2 regions of the Klebsiella sp. F11 genome follow, and region 2 is predicted to be linked to the other one. Evidence: predicted binding sites of a transcription regulator. Region 2 holds the regulator's gene; the other holds the start of a gene.
The links. The regulator CRP, encoded in region 2, controls carbon source genes, mostly activating them, when cyclic AMP is high. The targets are predictions, from matches to a motif close to ATGTGANNNNNNTCACAT.

Region 1 (6,729 bases), 490 kb from region 2:
GATAATGGCGTAGCGCACCAGCGCGGAAAGAAAATCGGCAACGGTGGCATCAATCTTACGCGCCAGCATCAGACGATTAACCGTGTTCGACACCATGCGCGCGACGATCATCCCGACGATAATAATCGCGATCGCCGCGACGATGTTGACGGCATAGCTCAGGAGCAGCTCCTGATTACGCACCAGCCACGAGCTGGCGTTGTGTATGCTATCGGCGACGTTCAAATCTTCCATTTAACATTCCTTATGAATAACCCGGGCGGGAAATAAAAAACCAGGCCTGCAAAACGGCAGGTAGGTTAAGGGTAAACAATAAGCGCCTGTTTTGCCAAGTCGATCACAGTTTCTCTCTGGAATATCCTTTGGCACAGAAACGAAAAAGCCCGCAGTTAAGCGGGCTTCAGGGTAAGAAACAGAATTTTCTTACAGAACGTCGATCGCGTTCAGCTCTTTAAATGCCTGCTCCAGACGAGTCACCATGGACGCCTGAGCAGCACGCAGCCATACGCGCGGATCGTAGTATTTCTTGTTCGGCTGGTCTTCGCCTTTCGGGTTGCCCAGCTGGCCCTGCAGGTAAGCTTCGTTAGTTTTGTAGTACTGCAGGATACCGTCCCAGGTTGCCCATTGGGTATCGGTATCGATGTTCATTTTGATCACGCCGTAGCTTACGGAGTCTTTGATTTCCTGAGCAGAAGAACCGGAACCGCCGTGGAAGACGAAGTTCAGGCTGTTGTGCGGCAGGTTATGTTTCTTAGAAACATATTCCTGAGAGTCGCGCAGGATAGTCGGGGTCAGAACCACGTTGCCCGGCTTGTACACGCCGTGCACGTTACCGAAGGAAGCAGCGATGGTGAAACGCGGGCTGATCTTGCTCAGTTCAGTGTACGCGTAATCAACGTCTTCCGGCTGGGTGTAGAGCGCAGAAGCGTCCATGTGGCTGTTGTCCACGCCGTCTTCTTCGCCACCGGTGCAGCCCAGTTCGATTTCCAGGGTCATGTCCAGTTTCGCCATGCGCGCCAGGTATTTAGAGCAGATTTCGATGTTTTCGTGCAGGGACTCTTCGGACAGGTCAATCATGTGGGAAGAGAACAGCGGTTTGCCGTGAGCGGCGAAGTGTTTTTCACCCGCGTCCAGCAGACCGTCGATCCACGGCAGCAGTTTCTTCGCGCAGTGGTCGGTGTGCAGAATAACCGGCACGCCGTAGTGTTCAGCCATATGGTGAACGTGGTGCGCGCCGGAGATAGCGCCGAGGATTGCCGCGCCCTGAGGAACGTCGGTTTTCACGCCTTTACCCGCGATGAACGCCGCACCGCCGTTAGAGAACTGAACAATAACCGGAGATTTAGCTTTTGCAGCTGCTTCCAGAACGGCGTTGATGGAGTCAGTACCCACACAGTTAACCGCTGGCAGTGCGAAGTTATTCTCTTTAGCTACCTGGAACACTTTCTGAACGTCATCACCAGTGATCACGCCAGGTTTTACAAAATCAAAAATTTTAGACATGTTACGTAGTCCTGTATCTTCGGCCGTTTCTGCTCGTCACAATTCGTGCTGCCGGTGCGTTGGCTCTTCTCGCTTACCGCCGCCGCTAACTTGCATAAGCCGCCGGGGTTCGCCGTGTCGCTGCCTGCCGGCAACGCGAATTATTTAGAGCGACAATTGAATAGAATTTGAAAAACAGGCGATGTTACCCGCCTGTACAAACTTACTTCTTAGCGCGCTCTTCGAGCATTGCTACTGCTGGCAGTACTTTACCTTCCACGAATTCGAGGAACGCGCCGCCGCCAGTAGAGATGTAGGAAATTTTGTCAGAGATGCCAAACAGGTCAATGGCCGCCAGGGTATCGCCGCCGCCTGCGATGGAGAACGCTTCGCTGTCGGCGATAGCGTTAGCCACGATTTCGGTTCCTTTACGGAAGTTCGGGAACTCAAATACGCCGACCGGGCCGTTCCACAGGATGGTTTTGGCGTTTTTCAGGATCTCAGCCAGCCTCTGTGCGGAAACATCGCCGAGGTCCAGAATCTGCTCTTCATCTTTGATGTCGTTAACAGATTTCAGGGTTGCGGTCGCCGTTTCGGAGAATTCAGTCGCGACGCGAACGTCGGTCGGAACCGGGATATCGCAGGTCGTCAGCAGACGCTTAGCTTCGTCAACCAGGTCAGCTTCGTACAGGGATTTGCCCACGTTGTGGCCCTGAGCGGCGACGAAGGTGTTGGCGATACCGCCGCCGACAATCAGCTGGTCAGCGATTTTAGACAAGGAGTCCAGAACGGTCAGCTTAGTGGAAACTTTAGAACCGCCGACGATGGCAACCATCGGGCGAGCCGGCTCTTTCAGCGCTTTACCCAGCGCGTCCAGCTCGTCAGCCAACAGCGGGCCGGCGCAGGCGACGTCGGCAAATTTGCCGATACCGTGGGTAGAAGCCTGGGCGCGGTGGGCGGTGCCGAACGCATCCATAACGAACACGTCGCACAGCGCGGCGTATTTTTTAGACAGCTCTTCGTCGTCTTTCTTTTCGCCTTTGTTGAAGCGAACGTTTTCCAGAACAACCAGCTCGCCGGCGGCAACGTCAACGCCGTCCAGGTAATCTTTAACCAGACGTACCGGGCTGGAGAGTTTGTCTTTCAGGTAATTAACAACCGGCAGCAGAGAGAATTCTTCGTTGTACTCGCCTTCGGTCGGACGACCCAGGTGAGAAGTGACCATCACTTTAGCGCCCTGCTTCAGAGCCAGCTCAATGGTCGGCAGAGAAGCGCGAATACGCGCGTCGCTGGTTACTTTACCGTCTTTAACTGGTACGTTCAGATCGGCACGGATAAAAACGCGTTTACCAGCCAGATCCAGATCGGTCATCTTAATTACAGACATGGTGAATCCTCTCGTTGATTCATAAAGTTTTGCAAGCGCTCACGCGCTTTACCTGAAACCTTGAGCGGCCATCGCTAACGTGGTGTCCAGCATCCGGTTAGCAAAGCCCCATTCGTTATCGCACCAGACCAGCGTTTTGATCAAATGCGCTCCACTCACCCGCGTCTGGGTGCCATCAACGATGGCGCTGTGCGGATCGTGGTTAAAATCTGTCGAGACTAACGGCAATTCCGTATAGTCAACTATACCATGAAATGTTCCCTGCGCTGCTTTTTGCAGCAACTGGTTGACTTCAATAGCCTTTACCGGTTTTTTCACCGTGACGCTCAGGTCGATCGCCGTCACATTTATCGTCGGTACGCGAACCGCGATCGCTTCAAAACGGTCGTTAAACTGCGGGAAAATACGCGCGATCCCCGCCGCAAGTTTAGTATCAACCGGAATAATTGACTGACTGGCCGCGCGCGTGCGGCGCAAATCCGGATGATAGGCGTCGATAACCTGCTGATCGTGCATGGCGGAGTGGATCGTCGTTACCGTCCCTGACTCAATGCCGTAAGCATCATCTAACAGCTTAATGACCGGAATAATGCAGTTGGTGGTGCAGGAGGCGTTGGAGACAATGCGGTGCTCTGCACGCAGCTCGTCATGGTTCACGCCGAACACGACGGTGGCATCGAGATCGTTGCCCCCGGGATGCGAGAAGAGAACCTTCTTCGCGCCGGCCTGGAGATGGGCTGCGCCATGCTCTCGGCTGCCGTAAACCCCGGTACAATCCAGTACGATATCAACCGCCAGCTCTTGCCAGGGTAGCGCCTCTATTGCAGCTTCGTGCAGCAGGCGAATGGCGTCGTCGCCAACGTAAAGCTGCTCCCGCTCCTGGCGAACGTCCCAGGCAAAGCGCCCATGGCTGGTGTCATATTTCAACAAGTGTGCAATGCCCGCAGCATCCGCCAGCTCGTTGATTGCCACCACGGTAATTTCCGCACGACGCCCGGATTCATATAAAGCGCGAACCACGTTGCGTCCTATGCGACCGAAGCCATTAATCGCAATGCGTATGGTCATAGGTCTCCTGCAAGGTTATCCCTGATATGAGGTGGCAGACAGAGTAATCCAGCCACGCCCGGAGGGAAACCTTACCCGTCGCAAACTGCGACTGATTGATTAATTGTCGAACATTTAGACGACTGAAACGCTTCAGCTAGAATAAGCCAAACGCGGAATAAAAGGAATGCTTGTCCAGCATCAGAAGCGTGTAATCTGACATACATCACACTTTCACTGGAATAATATGCAGCCGCGAAGCGATCGTCGGGAATAACGGCCACAAAAAAGCCGGGCGTTAGCCCGGCTCATTCTTCGACTATCGTCGCGGTACGCGTTGCTCAGAACTACAGCAGCGCTTTCGCCTTCGCGACAACGTTCTCAACGGTGAAGCCAAACTCTTCGAACAGCAGCTCCGCCGGGGCAGACTCACCGAAGGTGGTCATCCCGACGATGGCGCCGTTCAGGCCCACGTATTTGAACCAGTAGTCGGCGATACCCGCTTCCACCGCCACGCGGGCAGAGACCGCTTTCGGCAGTACGGATTCACGGTACGCCGCGTCCTGCCTGTCAAACGCGTCGGTAGACGGCATGGAAACCACGCGCGCTTTCACGCCTTCAGCGGTCAGTTTGTCCCAGGCAGCCACGGCCAGTTCAACTTCAGAACCGGTGGCGATGAAGATCAGCTCCGGCTGGCCGGCACAATCCTTCAGCACGTAGCCGCCGCGGGCAACGTTCGCCAGCTGCTCTGCCGTACGCTCCTGCTGCGCCAGGTTCTGACGCGACAGGATCAGCGCCGTCGGGCCGTCGTGACGCTCCACGCCGTATTTCCACGCAATCGCCGACTCCACCTGGTCGCACGGACGCCATGTGCTCATGTTCGGCGTCACGCGCAGGGAAGCCACCTGCTCAACCGGCTGGTGCGTCGGACCGTCTTCGCCCAGACCGATGGAGTCGTGGGTGTAGACCATCACCTGACGCTGTTTCATCAGCGCCGCCATGCGCACCGCGTTACGGGCATACTCCACGAACATCAGGAAGGTGGAGGTGTACGGCAGGAAGCCGCCGTGCAGGGAAATCCCGTTGGCAATCGCGGTCATGCCGAATTCACGCACGCCGTAGTGGATGTAGTTCCCGGCGGTGTCTTCGTTAATCGCCTTCGAGCCGGACCAGATGGTCAGGTTCGACGGCGCGAGGTCAGCGGAGCCGCCGAGGAATTCCGGCAGCAGCGGGCCAAAGGCCTCAATCGCGTTCTGCGACGCTTTACGGCTGGCGATTTTCGCCGGGTTCGCCTGCAGCTTCGCAATAAACTCGTTCGCTTTCGCGTCGAAGTCGGCCGGCATCTCGCCTTTCATACGGCGGGTGAATTCAGCCGCTTCCTGCGGGAAGGCGCTGGCGTAGGCGGCGAACTTCTCGTTCCACGCCGCTTCTTTCGCCTGACCGGCCTCTTTGGCATCCCACTGCGCATAGATGTCAGACGGGATTTCAAACGCCGGGTGATGCCAGCCCAGGGCCTCGCGGGTCAGCGCGATTTCCGCGTCGCCCAGCGGCGCGCCGTGGGAGTCGTGGGTGCCGGCTTTGTTCGGCGAACCGAAGCCGATGATGGTTTTGCACATCAGCAGGGACGGTTTGTCGGTCACCGCGCGCGCTTCTTCCACCGCGCGCTTGATGGCATCGGCGTCATGGCCGTCCACGCCGCGCACCACGTGCCAGCCGTAGGCTTCAAAGCGTTTGGCGGTATCGTCGGTGAACCAGCCTTCAACGTGGCCGTCGATGGAGATGCCGTTGTCGTCATAGAACGCCACCAGCTTGCCCAGCTTCAGGGTACCGGCCAGGGAGCACACTTCGTGAGAAATGCCTTCCATCATGCAGCCGTCGCCCATGAAGGCGTAAGTGAAGTGGTCGACGATATCGTGGCCCGGACGGTTGAACTGCGCCGCCAGGGTTTTCTCGGCAATCGCCATGCCGACGGCATTGGCAATCCCCTGGCCCAGCGGGCCGGTGGTGGTTTCCACGCCGGCGGTGTAGCCGACTTCCGGGTGGCCCGGTGTTCTGGAGTGCAGCTGACGGAAGTTTTTCAGTTCTTCAATCGGCAGGTCATAACCGGTGAGGTGCAGCAGGCTGTAAATCAGCATCGAGCCGTGGCCGTTGGAGAGCACGAAGCGGTCGCGGTCGGCCCAGGCCGGGTTGTTCGGGTTATGGTTCAGGAAATCACGCCACAGGACTTCGGCAATGTCAGCCATACCCATCGGGGCACCCGGGTGGCCGGATTTGGCTTTCTGTACCGCGTCCATGCTCAGCGCACGAATAGCGTTAGCAAGCTCTTTACGTGAGGACATTTTGACTCCAGTTCGGACTGTTGAAGGCCATACCCTTAACGACTTGACGAGAGCGCGTTTTGGGCTACGCCAGAAAAAGTGACAACAATGTAACCCAAGCGGCAAAGCATGTACATGGAGCATCCTTTTGCGGTTTAAGAAATCTCCGGAACAGGTTGTGCTACCCCGGAATCCTCTCGCCCGTCTCACGCAATACTCTTTATAATTTGAGCAGGATGCGACATGCTTATCGTCGCCTTTTTCAGACAAATAATCGTAAGATTGTGGAAGATAAAAATGAAAATTCGTTCAACTATTCTTGCCTTTGGGATTGCAGCAACCCTTACCGGATGTCAGAACATGGACTCCAACGCCCTCCTCAGCTCCGGCGCCGAAGCTTTCCAGGCCTATTCTCTGAGCGACGCGCAGGTCAAAGCGCTCAGCGATCGGGCCTGTAAAGAGATGGACGGCAAAGCCACGCTTTCGCCGGCCAGC
Region 2 (10,166 bases):
CTGCGCTTTTTTACCCAGCACCGGGAATTCACAGCCGAAGGTCAGAACGAAGATAGCGACGTAAACCAGACCGATGCAGACATACACCCAGTACCACTCGATGCTGCGCGCCAGCAGATAGGCGGCAACCATCGGGAAAATCATTCCCGCCATGCTGAAGAAGGAGTCGGTGAACAGCAGGCGCGCGCCGCGCTGGCGGCCTTCATACATATGAGTGATCAGGAAGGTACCGATCGACATGGTGATCCCGCTGACCAGACCCAGCACGAACATTGCCGCGGAGAACAGCGTCAGGCTGTGGCCAAAGATCAGCCCGATTACCGCCAGTACCATCAGGATAAAGCCAAAACGCAGCTGCGTTTTCAGCGGTACGATTTCCATCAGCCAGGCGTTGAGGAAGATAGAGATCAGGATCCCGGCGTTGAGGAAGGTGAAGGTGTTGCTCATACTGGAAACGGGCAGATGGAAGTAATCGGCGATGTTCCCCATCACCATCCCGGTGACGATCACCAGCGCCCCGGTCAGGGCGTAGGAGAAGAAGCTGATCCATGTGAGCTTGATACGATTGCTGTTAGTCATGACTGGCCTGTGAATAGAAATGTAAAGCGCGTTGACTCTGCGCCAGGGCGAACAGATTTTATTCATTCGGGTGATGTAAGCAAACGTTTATTATGAAATGTAGTTCTTTTTGCATAGATTAGTGTGATGTAGATCGCTTTTAAATATTTAGCCGATCGACGGGCGGCTCGTTACAACTGTTTCAGCTACGTAAAATTAGGTAAAAGGCTGGCCCAGGATGCAAAGGCTCTTTAGAATCAAAGCACTTGCTTTTTTTCTGCTCCGTTAAGGAATCTCGATGCTCAAATCAACTCTGGCGGCGGTGGCTGCCGTTTTCGCTATTTCCGCTTTTTCCCCGGCTATGGCAGCGAAGGGCGACCCTCATGTCTTGCTGACGACTTCTGCGGGAAATATTGAGCTGGAGTTAAATAGCCAGAAAGCACCGGTTTCCGTCGATAACTTCCTGAAGTACGTGAACAGCGGCTTCTACAACAACACCACTTTTCACCGCGTAATCCCGGGCTTCATGGTGCAGGGCGGCGGCTTCAGCGAACAGATGCAGCAAAAGCAGCCGAACCCGCCGATCAAGAACGAAGCGGACAACGGCCTGCGTAACACCCGCGGCACCATCGCGATGGCGCGCACCGCCGATCAGGACAGCGCGACCAGCCAGTTCTTCATCAACATTGCCGACAACGCCTTCCTCGACCACGGACAGCGCGATTTTGGCTACGCGGTATTCGGTAAAGTCGTCAAAGGAATGGACGTCGCCGATAAAATTTCCCAGGTCCAGACGCATAACGTTGGACCGTACCAGAACGTGCCGTCAAAACCTGTCGTGATCCTCTCAGCGAAGGTCCTGCCTTAAGTTCTCCCGCGCGGGCGACTCACGCTCGCGCCGTTGTTTCCGCCTTTCTGCGTGACCCGAAATTGCTGCTTATACTTGTGGCACAGGGGACGATAAGAGAGGCGAGCATGCGTTCACTTACCGATAAGCAAAAATCCCGGCTCTGGGAACAGACTCGTAGCGTGAATTTTCAGGCCAGCCGTCGCCTGGAAGGAACCGCCGTACCTTTGGTGACGCTAAGCGCCGAGGAAGCGCTGGCGCGTCTTGCCGAGCTGAGGGGGCGTCATGAGCAGTAAATATGGCGACGATCGCGACCCTTATCTTTATCCCGCGCTCAACGTGATGCGCAATCGCCTCGGTATTCGCCAGGCGCAGCGCCTGGAAGAGGCGGCGTGGCAATTGACCTCCCTGCGTGCGGCAACGCTTGCGCTGGGGCCGCGCGTGCGCGGGCTGCCCTACCTCTGTTTTATCCATCATCAGCTGTATCAGGATATTTTTGACTGGGCGGGCCGGCTCAGAGAAGTTGATATCTATCAGGGCGATACCCCTTTCTGCCATTTTGCGCGGATAGAAAAAGAGGGCAATGCGCTGATGCGCTCGCTTGAAGAGGAAAATTACCTCAGCTGGCTTAGCCGCGATTCGTTCGTTGAACGCCTGAGCTGGTATTACGGAGAAATCAACGTGCTACACCCTTTTCGCCTCGGCAGCGGGCTGGCGCAGCGCATTTTCTTTGAGCAGCTGGCGATTCATGCCGGCTTTATTCTCGACTGGCGCGATATCGATCCTGAAGAGTGGAGCCGGGCTAATCAGCTGGGGGCAATGGGCGATCCGCAGCCGCTTGAACGGATCTTTGCCAAAGTGGTAAGCGAAGTGCGAGAATCTGAGTAGAATAGCCCGGTTTTGTTCTTTCCGGAGCCGCTATGATCCTGCTTATCGACAACTATGATTCTTTCACCTGGAATTTGTACCAGTATTTTTGCGAGCTGGGGGCCGAGGTGCTGGTGAAGCGTAACGATGAGCTGACGCTGGAGGAGATCGCGGCGCTGGCGCCGGAGAAAATCGTTATCTCTCCCGGCCCCTGTACGCCGGATGAATCGGGGATCTCCCTGGCCGTCATCGGGCATTATGCCGGGAAGGTGCCGCTGCTGGGCGTTTGCCTGGGTCATCAGGCTATCGCTCAGGTTTTTGGTGCCACCATCGTCCGCGCCGCCAAAGTCATGCACGGGAAAACCTCGCCAGTCAGCCACGACGGACGCGGCGTATTTCAGGGGTTAAATAATCCCCTCACCGTCACCCGCTACCACTCTCTGGTCATTGACCCGGATACTCTGCCTGACTGCTTCGAGGTGACGGCCCGCAGCGAGAGCGGAGAGATCATGGCTATTCGCCATCGCGAGTGGGATCTCGAAGGGGTGCAGTTTCACCCGGAAAGCATCCTCAGCGAGCAGGGGCATCAGCTGCTGGCAAACTTCCTCAAACGGTGATTTGTAGTTGCCATTGACTGATTTTTTATGCATATTTTGTGATTATAATATCACTAACATCATTGCATAACGAAGAAGGATGGCATCACATGGCAACTGAGCAACCGGCAATTACCCGCGCCACGTTCGATGAGGTTATTTTGCCGATTTATGCACCGGCAGAGTTTATTCCGGTAAAAGGTAAAGGTAGCCGCGTATGGGATCAGCAGGGCAAGGAGTACGTTGATTTTGCTGGTGGTATTGCCGTCACGGCGCTAGGTCATTGCCATCCGGCGCTGGTTGCGGCGCTGCATGAGCAGGGGGAAACGCTGTGGCATACCAGCAACGTTTTCACCAACGAACCGGCGCTGCGCCTGGGCCGCAAGCTGGTTGATGCCACCTTCGCCGATCGCGTGGTGTTTATGAACTCCGGCACCGAAGCCAACGAAACCGCATTCAAGCTGGCGCGTAACTACACTATTACCCGCCATAGCCCCTATAAAACCAAAATTATCGCCTTCTATAACGCTTTCCACGGCCGTTCGCTATTTACGGTCTCCGTTGGCGGGCAGCCGAAATATTCTGACGGCTTCGGGCCGAAGCCGGCGGATATCGTTCACGTGCCGTTTAACGACCTGCACGCGGTGAAGGCGGTTATGGACGATCACACCTGCGCGGTGGTGGTTGAGCCGATTCAGGGCGAGGGCGGCGTGATGGCCGCAACCCCGGAGTTCCTCAAAGGCCTGCGCGAACTGTGCGACCAGCACCAGGCGCTGCTGGTGTTTGATGAAGTGCAGTGCGGGATGGGGCGTACCGGTTCGCTGTTTGCCTATATGCACTACGGCGTGACGCCGGATATCCTGACCAGCGCGAAAGCGCTCGGCGGCGGTTTCCCGATTAGCGCCATGCTGACCACCCATGATATTGCCAGCGCCTTCCACGCCGGTTCCCACGGTTCAACCTACGGGGGAAACCCGCTTGCTTGTGCGGTCGCCGGCGCAGCGTTTGATCTGATTAACACGCCTGAGGTGCTGGACGGCGTCAACGCGAAGCGCGAACGCTTTGTGCAGCACTTGCAGCAGATAGATGCCCGTTTCGATCTGTTTAGCGATATTCGCGGCATGGGGCTGCTGATCGGCGCGGAGCTGAAGCCGCAGCATCGCGGCCGGGCGCGCGATTTCCTGTATGCCGCGGCGGATGCGGGCGTCATGGTGCTCAATGCCGGACCCGACGTCATGCGTTTTGTGCCTTCGCTGGTCATTGATGATAGCGATATTGATGAAGGGATGGCGCGCTTCGCGCAGGCCGTACAGCGCGTACTTAGCGCTTAGTTGCGCGTAGCCAGATGCCGTGATGCGGGCGCTGACGCCATGCCACCGACGAGATGGTGTGCATGGTGTTCAGATGATCGAGGATCCGCTGCAGGTGCTGCTCCATGGTACTCAGCGGGCCGCGGGGCACGTCCGCATCCTGCGACTCCATGATATTCACCTCTCCGGCGCTGCCCGGGCCATCGGTATCCAGCCGCTGCTGGCAGCGCTGTAGCGCAATCTCACAGGATTCAAGGTAGCGGCGGGCCAGATCCGGCGTCAGCATATTGTGCTCGCGGGCCAGCGTGGTCATGGCGTTGATATGTTCGACAATAAACTGGCTATGGGTGACCCACAGCTTCATATCGTCAAGATAACGTGAGTTAAAGCCGGGCTCCTGCATCGCCTGATTCAGCGAGTTATACAGCGAGTTATGCGCCTGATTGACGCGCATCCGCCGATAGGCCAGCGCCGGCGCCTGGTGGTCTTCGCTGAGAATGAGCCGGATGGCTTCCTGGTCCGCCTCCAGTGCGTCGTGGGCGTTTTTACGCAGCAGCCCGCTCTGCCACTGCGGCCACAGCCATACCATCCCGCCGAAGGCGATCAGGCACCCGATAAGCGTATCGATAAGCCTGGCGACGATAAACTGTTCTCCGTTGAGCGTTAGCAGCTGCAGGGTATACACCGCCGTGACGGTAAAGCCCACCATTGCCCAGCCGTAGCTCTTGCGAATAATCAGATAGCTCAATAGCGTGATAATCAGCATCGCGGTCAGCGTATAGCCCTCCGGGACGTTGAAGTGCAGCGTTAGTCCGGCAATCGCCAGGCCGGCAAGGGTCCCCGCCGCCCGGTGGACGATGCGGACCCGCGTCGCGCCGTAGCCGTTCTGGGTAACGAAGAGCACCGTCATCAGGATCCAGTAGGGTTTGGGAAGGTTTAGCGCGCTGCCCATCAGGCTTGCGGCGGTGAGCATCACGCAGATGCGGGCGGCGCTGCGCAAAGCCGGCGATTTATAAGAGAGATAGCTTTTCAGCGCAGGCAGCAGCGGCAGGCGCCGCTCCTTATCGGCCATCAGGTTACGCGCGTACAGCGGCCGCTGGGTGCGTAGCACCCTGGCAAGGCGGCCGAAGTGCCATGCGCAGAACTGCCCGACCGGGTTGTCGGGGTGCTGCGAGGCAATTTTCTCCAGCGCGCCGATCTGCTTATCCATGTTAAAGCGTTGCGGATAGCGGTGGTACAGGATGTCGTCCGCCAGTACCCTCAGCCGCGCCGCGACGGTTTGCGCATTCCAGCGGATTACCGCTTCCGCGTGGCTGCGTTCGACCAGCTTCTGCACCTCTTCCGGCTGATGCAGGCTGACGGAAATATGCTCCTGGAGATCGAGGGCAACCTGAAACGCCCGCAGCAGGCGCTTATGATCGTTACGCTGATTGGCCGCTAGCATATGCATCTGCTGGTAGCACAGGGTGATCAGATCGACGACCTTTTGCTGGCGGGTCAACAGAGGAGGCAGCGAGGTTGCCGGGTCGATATGCTGGGTCAGCAGGCTGTATTTGGCTTCACAGTAGTTGGCCAGCTCCCGGTACAGCAGGCTGAGCGATTCGCGCAGCGGCTGCTCGCGCCATAGCCAAAACCAGAACCAGTTGAATAGTCCGTACCACAGCGTGCCGAGCGCGTAGATCAGCAGCGGCTCCCAGACCGGCATATTGCCGGCGAGGCTCAGGGTAAAGATGGCGGCAATCAGCGAGGCGGGCAGCAGCCTCGCGTGCAGCGAGCTGATTTCCGCCGTGACGCCAAGGAGCAGGGTCAGGCCGCTGAGAATTAAAGGGAGCGGGATATCATGCTGGAGCAGGAGCTGAACGATCAGGCTGCAGCCGGCAAAAAGCGAGCCGCCAATAATCAGGCGTTTAAAGAAACGCTTATGCGGCGTATCAAGACCGGCGACGTTGCAGCATGCGGGAACCAGCGAGAACAGCAGGCCCTGCTGCAGATGACCGAGAAGGAGGCCAACTGCGACCGGCAGACACAGCACCAGCGTTTGCCGCAGTGCGTAGTTGACTTCAGGGTGGTAAATCAGCCTGCGCCACATAGAGGGAAAACAGAAACGGCGTATTGCAGGGGCAATACGCCGTTTTATCAGCTTAACGCGTGCCGTAGACGACGATAGTTTTACCGTGCGCGGAGATCAGATTTTGATCTTCCAGCATTTTCAGGATACGGCCAACGGTTTCACGCGAGCAGCCGACGATCTGACCGATTTCCTGACGGGTAATTTTGATTTGCATACCGTCCGGGTGGGTCATCGCGTCAGGCTGTTTTGCCAGGTTCAGCAACGTCTGGGCGATGCGGCCGGTGACGTCGAGGAAGGCAAGGTTACCCACTTTCTCAGAGGTAACCTGCAGACGGCGGGCCATCTGCGACGAGAGACGCATCAGGATGTCCGGGTTAACCTGGATCAGCTGACGGAATTTTTTATAGGAGATTTCGGCCACTTCACATGCGGTTTTCGCACGTACCCAGGCGCTACGCTCCTGGCCTTCTTCAAACAAGCCTAATTCACCGATGAAATCGCCCTGGTTGAGGTAAGAGAGAATCATCTCTTTACCTTCTTCATCCTTGATGAGCACAGCCACAGAGCCTTTGACGATGTAGTACAACGTTTCTGCTTTTTCACCCTGGTGGATCAGCGTGCTTTTAGATGGGTACTTATGAATGTGGCAATGAGACAAGAACCATTCGAGGGTAGGGTCTGTTTGCGGTTTGCCAAGCACCATGCGCGGTTATCCTCTGTTATAAGCTATCTCCGGGTGCCGACACTACACGGCATCCGGGCATGCAATCGTATTGTTTCCCTATGCCTGGGAAGCTGGCTGGTGATTTTTCTGCAGCCTGTAATGTGAATTCCTCTGCATACATGCAGTACATCAATGTAATACTGTAGCATCCTGACTGTTTTAGCATAGCTTTTGCCGCATGTCTCCTGGTGTCTCGCTTCAGCATGATGCAGGTCGCCTTCCGTTGCCAGATTTGTTATGTGCGCGTAATCTGTCAGGAAAATTGCAACCTTGGAGTTAAATTTTATGCAAGCTCGTGTGAAATGGGTCGAAGGGCTAACCTTCATCGGTGAGTCGGCTTCCGGCCACCAGATTTTGATGGACGGCAACTCCGGGGATAAAGCGCCGAGCCCGATGGAAATGGTGCTGATGGCCGCCGGCGGCTGTAGCGCCATCGACGTGGTCTCAATTTTGCAAAAAGGACGCCATGATGTGACCAACTGTGAGGTGAAGCTGACCTCAGAGCGTCGGGAAGAGGCGCCGCGCCTGTTTACCCACATCAACCTGCATTTTATCGTCACCGGCCGCGAGCTGAAGGATGCGGCCGTTTCGCGGGCGGTAGACCTGTCGGCGGAAAAATACTGCTCGGTGGCGCTGATGCTGCAAAAAGCGGTAAATATCACGCATTCGTACGAGGTTATTGAGGGCTAAGCCGAATGGCCAGCCCGTCGCCCCGGCTTGCGTCGTCGCCGGGGTTGCTAACGGCTTAACCGATCTTTTTCCCCGCCATCAGCCGTTCCACCAGCGGCGCCATGATCAGCTCCATCGCCAACCCCATTTTGCCTCCCGGCACCACCAGCGTATTGATATGCGAGATAAACGACCCTTGCAGCATCGCCAGCAGCCACGGGAAGTCGATATCCTGCAGGTTGCGGAAGTGGATCACCACAAAGCTTTCATCCAGCGAGGGAATGCCTTTGGCGGCGAAGGGGTTCGACGTATCAACGGTGGGGACCCGCTGGAAGTTGATATGGGTGCGCGAGAACTGCGGGGTGATGAAGTTAATATAATCCTCCATCGAACGGACGACCGAATCCATTACCGCCTCGCGGGAATGCCCGCGTTCGCTGGTGTCGCGGATCAGCTTCTGAATCCACTCCAGGTTGACGATAGGCACGACGCCCACCAGCAGGTCGACGTTTTGCGCCACGTTGTGCTGTGGCGTGACAACGCCGCCGTGCAGCCCTTCGTAAAACAGGACGTCGGTCGGCTCCGGCAGCGGCTGCCAGGGCGTGAAGGTGCCCGGCACCTGATTCCACGGCACGGCCTCGTCATAGGTATGCAGATATTTTCTCGACTGGCCGGTTCCGCTACGCCCGTATTCGAGGAAGGTATTTTCCAGCAGGCCGAAGTCGTTCGCTTCCGGACCAAAATAGCTGATGTGTTTCCCCTGATCCCGCGCTTTGCGGATCGCCATGTCCATTTCCGGGCGGGTATAGCGATGGAAGCTATCGCCCTCGACTTCGGCGGCACGCAGATTCAACTGGGCGAAGATCTTGCGAAAGGCGAGGCTGGTGGTGGTTGTTCCCGCGCCGCTGGAGCCCGTGACGGCAATCACCGGATGTTTGGCAGACATATCAACTCCCAGATTAAACGATGGTGTGGCGCCGCCTTAGCCGTGGAACTGCTTGCGGGGCATGATGTTGACCGTCTCGTGCAGCTCTGACCACACCAGTACGGCTTCTCCGCTTTTCAGCTGCTGTTTTACATCGGCGACCTTATCGGTCAGCGAGCGTTCATGTTCACCATAATCGGTGCCTTCGCGCAACACAAAGCTTTCAATCAGGTTATCCAGCGTTTCGGGATCCAGATCCTGCCAGGGAATAATCATTTTTTTCCTTCCAGCCAGCGCGTTAGCCAGTCCGGGATCCGTCTTTCCAGCCACATCTCCGGCCTGCGCAGCGTACCGCCGACAAACCCCACGTGCCCGCCCTGTTCGGTCAACTGATACTCGACGTTGGCCGGCAGCTGCTCCTGCGGCGGAATGGAATGATGGTCCATGAACGGATCGTCTTTCGCGTGGATGATCAGCGTGGGTTTAGTGATATCGCTCAGGCGCGGCATCGCGCTGCACTGGCGATAGTAGTCCAGCGCATCGGCAAAGCCGTGAATTTTGGCGGTGATGGTATCGTCAAACTCGCGAATGCGCCGCATGCCTTTTAGCTGGCGTAAATCAACCGGCAGCGAGCCCGGGTAGGCTTTTAGCTTGCGCGCGGCGTTGGCTTTTAACAGGTTGAGCAGATAGCGCTGGTAGACGCGGGAGAAGCCTTTATCCATATGGTAGCTGCAGGCCTCCAGCATGAACGGGGCCGACACGATGACCGCCGCGTCGAGCGGGACGCTATCGCCCTCGTTTGCCAGCAGGCAGCCCAGCATATTACCGCCCAGCGAGTAGCCGACGGCGGCGGTAGGCGCGGGACCAAATTCGCGCTGCAGCCGGCGCAGGAACCAGGTGCCGTCTTCCGTCTCTCCGGAGTGGTAGATGCGGTTATTACGGTTAGGCTCGCCGCTACAGCCGCGAAAATGCATCACCACGCCAAGCCAGCCGCGCTGCATGGCGGCGTGGATCAGACCGTGAGCGTAAGGGCTGCGCAGGCTCCCTTCCAGACCGTGAAAAACCACCAGCCGCGGTTTATTCCGGGCCAGCTCAGGATCTTCGCTCCAGGCCAAATCGATAAAGTCGCCGTCGGGGAGTTCAAGGCGCTGCCAGTGCGGAGTAAAGCCCAGTTTGCGGCGGATCAGCCGCGGCAGCATGGTTTGCAGATGACGATTGCCCACGCCGCGCATCGGGTGAAACTCGCGCGAGTCGTCTTCGGGGGGCGTCATTTCTGTGGGGGTGATTTCAACCATAGCACCAGAACAATTAAGAATCTTATAAATACTATACCGCGCATGCCGTGCGCAGGTTAGCCAATATGTGGTCTTGTGGCCAACTGGCAGAGGTTACGCAACAAGGAACGGGCGCGATATGGCCACCGTCGGCATGCAGAGAGGCCCCGAAAGCTCATGGTCTGTGAACCGTCGAGGCCGCGCGCTCAACCAGCAGGGCTTAGCCTTCCTGCAGCATCTGCTCCAGCTGTTCCTGCGCATCCAGCCAGGCCATTTCGCACTCTTCCAGCCCTGATTTCGCGCTGGCCTGCTGCTGCAGACACGC

Region 1: a site for CRP is predicted at 4,131-4,148, ahead of epd (erythrose-4-phosphate dehydrogenase). Genes of this name have one in related genera too.

The regions. Positions count from the first base shown of each region.
Region 1 covers NZ_CM160060.1:899,580-906,308, reverse strand. Annotated here, with positions in the region: gene mscS (small-conductance mechanosensitive channel MscS) at 1-234, opposite strand, end outside; gene fbaA (class II fructose-bisphosphate aldolase) at 424-1,503, opposite strand; gene pgk (phosphoglycerate kinase) at 1,706-2,869, opposite strand; gene epd (erythrose-4-phosphate dehydrogenase) at 2,918-3,937, opposite strand; gene tkt (transketolase) at 4,264-6,255, opposite strand; gene loiP (metalloprotease LoiP) at 6,532-6,729, shown strand, end outside.
Region 2 covers NZ_CM160060.1:409,962-420,127, forward strand. Annotated here, with positions in the region: gene tsgA (MFS transporter TsgA) at 1-579, opposite strand, end outside; gene ppiA (peptidylprolyl isomerase A) at 857-1,426, shown strand; gene AC1M2H_RS02010 (YhfG family protein) at 1,534-1,701, shown strand; gene AC1M2H_RS02015 (putative adenosine monophosphate-protein transferase Fic) at 1,691-2,293, shown strand; gene pabA (aminodeoxychorismate synthase component 2) at 2,326-2,889, shown strand; gene argD (bifunctional acetylornithine/succinyldiaminopimelate transaminase) at 2,979-4,199, shown strand; gene AC1M2H_RS02030 (YccS/YhfK family putative transporter) at 4,189-6,267, opposite strand; gene crp (cAMP-activated global transcriptional regulator CRP) at 6,320-6,952, opposite strand; gene AC1M2H_RS02040 (OsmC family protein) at 7,259-7,663, shown strand; gene AC1M2H_RS02045 (phosphoribulokinase) at 7,719-8,588, opposite strand; gene AC1M2H_RS02050 (YheU family protein) at 8,625-8,843, opposite strand; gene AC1M2H_RS02055 (hydrolase) at 8,840-9,799, opposite strand; gene AC1M2H_RS02060 (ABC transporter ATP-binding protein) at 10,062-10,166, opposite strand, start outside.